DNA from 2 places in the Lactiplantibacillus sp. C232 genome. Region 1 is predicted to be linked to the other one. Evidence: predicted binding sites of a transcription regulator. Region 1 holds the regulator's gene; the other holds the start of a gene.
What was found. The regulator Rex, encoded in region 1, represses fermentation and respiration genes when NADH is low (regulators of the CRP and FNR family bind a similar motif). The targets are predictions, from matches to a motif close to TTGTGAANTANTTCACAA.
Positions count from the first base shown of each region.

Region 2: MZO41_RS02910 (FAD-binding protein) is a predicted target of Rex. The motif match lies at 1,835-1,852, and genes of this name have one in related genera.

Region 1 covers NZ_JAMSKZ010000006.1:62,700-65,917, forward strand. Annotated here, with positions in the region: gene MZO41_RS07530 (ABC-F family ATP-binding cassette domain-containing protein) at 1-748, opposite strand, end outside; gene MZO41_RS07535 (redox-sensing transcriptional repressor Rex) at 917-1,594, shown strand; gene MZO41_RS07540 (CPBP family intramembrane glutamic endopeptidase) at 1,759-2,403, opposite strand; gene groES (co-chaperone GroES) at 2,596-2,880, shown strand; gene groL (chaperonin GroEL) at 2,936-3,218, shown strand, end outside.
Region 2 covers NZ_JAMSKZ010000002.1:133,099-136,316, forward strand. Annotated here, with positions in the region: gene MZO41_RS02910 (FAD-binding protein) at 1-1,715, opposite strand, end outside; gene MZO41_RS02915 (DASS family sodium-coupled anion symporter) at 2,181-3,218, shown strand, end outside.

The DNA of each region.
Region 1 (3,218 bases):
GGTCGTAGTTACCAGTGTAGTGCACCATTTCATGGTGTGATAAGTCATAGACTTCGTTAACGACCCGGTCTAAGAAATAACGGTCATGGCTAACGATTAGCAGCGCACCAGAGTAAGACTGGAGATAGCTTTCCAACCAAGTAAGAGTTTCGACGTCCAAGTGGTTCGTCGGTTCGTCAAGGATAAGCAAGTCCCGTTTTTCAAGTAACAACTTGGCCAAGGCCAACTGGGTCTTTTGTCCACCGGATAGTGCCGTCACCGACTTATCGTACACATCGGCGTCGAATTGGAAGCCGTGCAACACGCCCCGAATCTCAGCTTGGTAGCCGTACCCGTTTTTTTGTTGAAATCCAGTTTGAATCTGATCATAGGTTTTCAGGGTCTGTTGATAAGCCTGCTCATCATTCATGATTGCGGGGTCGCTCAATTGATTTTCGAGCTGGTGCATCCGTTTTTCGATGGCATGTAACTCAGCAAAGACACTACTCATTTCTTCCCAAATCGTATTGTTACTATCCAGTCCTTGGTCTTGCGCCAAGTAACCGATTGTTAAGCCCTTGCGCATTGAAATCTGGCCTTCGTCCGGTACCGTTTCGCCGGCAATCATTTTAAGTAAGGTTGATTTTCCGGCCCCGTTTCGACCGACGAGGGCCACCCGAGCGTGTTCTTGAATATCCATTTGTACGTTATCGAACAAGACATCGGCGCCAAAACGCCGCATAACTTGCTGTACTTGTAGTAAAATCACGCTTTATTAAGCTCCTTTCACATTTAATTCGTGACATAATTGTAGCATATTGTAACGGCCTGACCCAATTATTCGGAATAATAAGTAATTATTATTTCACAAAGTCACGCGTTATGCTAGAATAGTGTCAGCAAATTCACAAACTTTTAATTAGGAGGACACGTCCGAATGGCAGAAACAAAAATTCCACGGGCAACGGCAAAACGGTTACCGATTTATTACCGCTATTTAAATATCTTGCTAGATGCAGATAAGAAGCGGGTCTCATCGACCGAGTTGTCCGAGGCGGTTAAAGTAGATTCAGCAACGATTCGGCGAGATTTCTCGTATTTTGGGGCGCTCGGCAAACGAGGGTATGGATACGATGTTGAAACGTTACTTGCATTTTTCAAAAAGATTTTAAATCAAGACACCTTAACGAATGTTGCTTTAATTGGGGTCGGTAATTTGGGCCACGCCCTACTGAACTTTAATTTTCACAAAAACAGTAATGTCCGCATTTCAGCAGCATTTGATGTCAACGAGGCGATTGCCAATACAGTCCAAAGTGGGGTTCCAGTGTACCCAATGACGGAGCTCAAAAAGCAATTGATCGAACAACAGATTGAGATTGCTATCTTAACGGTGCCAACCACGGTTGTTCAGAAAATTACCGATGACTTGGTTGATGCAAACGTCAAAGGAATCATGAACTTTACGCCGTTACGAATCTCCGTTCCTGAGACAGTACGGGTTCAGAACGTTGATTTGACCAACGAATTACAAACATTGATCTACTTCATTGAACATTACGGTCAGCAATTAGGTGACAATGGTAATGACGATGAAAATGAGACTGAAGATTAATAACTCGCTTTATCTTTGAAATTAAATGGCTATAAAAAGGCTTCTCTGAATTATTCAGGGAAGCTTTTTTAACATACTTAGATCACGAATCATTGATTGTAACGTATAAATATTCGGTGAAAATTAACGTTGAAACGCTAGGTTAGCGCTACCTAGTAATGATACTAGTGCAGTAAGCCTAATAACGTGGGTAACACAACCGATGCGTTCATTAGGATGTGGGCCGTCATCGATGTTTGAATCCGACCGGTGTGCTGGTATAACCAGCAGAATAATAACCCGATAAAGGCATAGAGGATAAAGTGACCATCCGCATGTGCAAAGCTAAATAACACACTAGAAATCAAGGCCGCCCCAATCTGACCAGTAACCGCACTTAGATTGCCAAAGATAACTTTGCGGAAGACGATTTCTTCCATAATCGGGGCACCGACAATGATGGCTAAGAAGAAAGCGGGATATTGTTGCCCAACAGTTAAGAGGGTGGTCGTGTTGGTTGACGCTGTTGACTGTCCCAGTAAAGCCGTCATTTTTAAAATGATGACTTGACCAATGATGACTAGGACAAGACCGATCAATCCCCAGATGAACGTCATGAACCAGTTACTTGGTTGTTTTTCAACAACGTTTTTTGTCCGCATGCGACTCGCCAACCAGATGAGTAGGATTGCACCGACTAAGTAGTCGACCGTTTGAATCACGAATACTTGGGCCCCTAGCTGATGGAAAGCAGTCACAAGGACGCTCGGTAGTGCGTAAATAATAAAGTAGATGATAAGAATAAAGATTGATTGGCGGCGATTAACCATCAAGTCACGTCCTTTTAAAAGTTTGATTTAAGATTTATTGATACTTCAATAGTATTCATTATAGTCGATTTGACATTCTTTGACTAATAATTGACAAATCACTTGCAATCTTGAATTAAAATGATATAGTTGACAATGTAATTAGCACTTGAGGTTGAGGAGTGCTAAAAAAGAATAAATGGAGGGATTCACGTGTTAAAACCATTAGGAGATCGCGTTATCTTGCAACAACAAGAAGAAGAAGAACAAACAATTGGCGGTATTGTCATTGCCAATAACGCTAAGGAAAAGCCCCAAAGCGGTAAGGTTGTTGCCGTCAATGACGGTCGTGTTTTAGATAACGGGACAAAAGTTGACCCCAGCGTGAAGGTCGGCGATCAAGTATTATTCGATAAGTATGCCGGTACCGAAGTCAAGTATCAAGGTGCTAAGTATTTGGTATTGCACGAAAAAGATATCGTTGCAATCGAAGACTAATCCATTTAAATTGCGCAACTTAAAATAAATTAAATTCATGAGGTGAATAGAGATAATGGCTAAAGAATTAAAGTTCTCTGAAGATGCACGTTCAGCGATGCTAAAAGGTGTCGATCAATTAGCTGACACAGTTAAGTCAACGTTAGGTCCTAAGGGTCGCAACGTTGTTTTGGAACAATCATATGGTTCACCAACAATTACTAATGATGGTGTAACGATTGCTAAGGCGATCGAATTAGACGATCATTTCGAAAACATGGGTGCTAAGTTAGTTTCTGAAGTTGCTTCAAAGACTAATGACATCGCTGGTGATGGGACGACTACTGCAACGGTCTTAA
Region 2 (3,218 bases), on a different contig from region 1:
TAGTGATTAAAGTCAGTTACCGTCTGTTGTAGATTATTAGCAGGAACTCCCAATTTGGCGGCCAATTGTGCAATCGTTGGCGCGGAAACGAGTTTGGTCATGAATTTCGGATACGGTAACTGACCATCCTGACTTTCTTTTTGTTTGAAGGCATCGTACTGGGTTTGATCAAAAATTAAGTAGGGGTGCTGATTATTCATTGGGATTAGCCAAGAGCCATGTGTGTAAACGTGTCCGTGACGGTGCTTAGCGTCTTCTTGGAAGTAGCGTGTCCCATCATCAGCGATAACGAAAATACTACCGTTCTTTAATAAAGGCCAGTGTTCAATTTGACGGCCCCGTTCATTGGCGTCTTCTTTGAAGGTGATTCCAGGTAAGATACCGTGAGATTCATAATTGGTCATGTGCCACATTTTGGCATCAACTTCTTGAGCCATTTTGATACCATCACCGCGGTTATAGAGCGTCCCAAGTGGTGTCAGATTATCACTGTGCAAGTAGGTTTGCTTTAACTCAGGATTGTTTTCAAAACCACCCATAGCTAAAACGACGCCATTATTGGCATGGATATTAAGCAGTCGTTCGCCCCGTTTGATTTGGACCCCTTGGATCACTTTAGTATTAGGATCTTGGATCAAATGTTGTGCCCGTGAGTCCAACCAAACGTCAATATTGTCAGCTCGTTCAAGGACTTTTTGCCGGAGTAGTTTCCATAATGCAGCGTCTTTATCACGTTTGTGAACGAGGGCAAAGTCAATCGTATCACTTCCGGCTAGTTCTGGGTATTCCGCCATGGTTTTCTTGATGGCAACGGCATCACCGGGTTTAATATCATGTTTCCAACTAACGGCTTTAATCCCCAGATATTTTTCAAAATATGCTGGAATTTTACTCATACCGCTTAAATAGGCGTTGAGTGTCTTAGTAGGGGTACTGAATGGCGCGCCCAGTGCTTGATAATAAGCGGTTAGTTTATCTAAGCTTTCACCCGTAACGACGTGTTGGGCGGAGTAGCGGGTGTTGCCACCTTCACGGCCAAATGGTGCCGCATCAACTACTAGTACGTGGGCACCATTATCAGCAGCAAAACGAGCCGCTGAAGCACCGGCACCACCAAAGCCTAAAACGATAACGTCGTAGTTACCGTGCCAGTTCACATTGAGCGCGGGCGTGCCGTTGAGTGCCTTAACGTATTTTTCAAAGTTATCGAAGCACCGTTCCAAGAACTTGATAGAAGGGGCATCGGTCATTTGACCATTCTGATCAAAGGCTTTAGCAGCGTAGCTTAACATGTATTCATTGCCAGGGAGTACCTGAGCATCAACTCCGGGCGCATTGAGAATATTGCGTAAGTCACCTTGAGCACGGCACGTCCCCTGTACGCCAAGGGAAGTACCAACTAACATGACCGGTTTATTAGCAAAGGGGTGGAGCTGGTAAGAAAGCCATTCAATAACGTTCTTGAGTGCGGCCGGAATGGCATGATCGTATTCGGGTACCCCGATGATCACCCCATCGGCCTGGCTAATTTTATCATTTAAGGCTTGAACGGTCGCCGGGATATGATTTTGAGTTGGTTCATTAAAAAGGGGAATCCCTGTAATTTCATTAACGTCAATGGTAGCCCGTTGACTAAAATGATGCTTCATAAATTGTAATAATTCACGGTTGTAAGACTGTTGTGCCGCCGTACCAATCAAGGCAATATATTTCATAATTAACATTCCTTTATTAGTTTTTTAGTTGGATAAGTACACGGATTGTTTACGCTTTCAATATAAATAGTTACCTAGAAAAAACAACCGTTAATTTTAACGAAGCCAACAGAATGCTATTGTGACAAGGATAACAAGCTGTGATTAATTTGACGGGTTGTCGAAACTTTAGTGAGAATTAAGCAAGTGGCAAACTTTATTTTAGCTTTTTATAAATTCTATTTATAAAAGTGTCCGATAAAAGGCACTAGTCGCTATGATAGTTTCAGGTATTTTTAATCGCAAACAGGTCCCTGTAGGCTGTATATAACGGGTTTTATTGCGACACCTCAAGCAACTACAACTAAATTTAAATTGACAGACTTATAAATTAAGTTATGGTGATATTGAAAAACGGCAAACAACCGTTAATGGCAAGATATGTGAAAATCTTAACAATTATATGAAGATTAGGAGGAAGTGCAGATGTTGAGTGAAATAAAATGGAAGGGCTTTCTGTTACCGCTAATTTTTGGAATTGGGTTATGGCTAGTTACGCCACTACGACCAGTAGCAATTAGTATTATGGCGTGGCACTTATTTGCAATTTTTGTGGCAACGATTATTGCTTGTATTACCAAGCCATTACCGATGATGGCCGTCACGCTGATTGGGATTGTTGTCGCGACGTTAACGGGTGTTTTTACGATGGACGAAGTCGCTACTGGTTTTGGTAATTCGACGGCGTGGATGGTTGCCATGTGCATGTTCATGGCTGCTGGTTTTATTAAATCAGGACTTGGCAAGCGGATCGCCTATCTGTTTGTCAGTTTATTTGGCAAGCGCACGCTGAGCTTAGCATACGCCTTATCCTTTGTTGATGCCGTATTGGCGATTGGTATTCCTAGCAATAATGCGCGGGTCAACGGGATTATGTATCCCATTATTGATAACCTTTCTCGTGAAATGGGATCTGATCCGAAACAGGGCACACAGCGAAAATTAGGCTCATTTCTAGTTTTTAATGAATATGAAGTTAATAATATTACATCAGGCTTGTTTTTGACCGGTTTAGCTGGCAACATGGTGGCTATTGGTTTAGCTAAGATGCAGGGAATCACGGTAACTTGGATGCAATGGTTTACGGCTGCTTGTGTCCCAGGTATTTTATCGCTACTAATTATTCCATGGGTACTATATAAAGTCTATCCCCCTGAGGTGAAACAAACGCCAGGCGCGCACCGCTGGGCAACGACGCGTTTGGCCGCACTTGGAAAAATGACAGCTAGTGAAAAAATTATGTCAATTACCTTTATTTTAGCGATTGTTTTATGGTTGATCGGGACTAAAATTGGCATCGATGCGACCGAAGTAAGTTTTATCGCAGTTGTTATTTTGCTGATTACGGGCGTGTTAACGACTAACGATTTGCTCAATGAACATTTTGCTTGGAATATTTTAGTCTGGTTATCGATCATCATGATGATGTCTAAGAAGCTAATGACACTAGGCTTTTTCCCATGG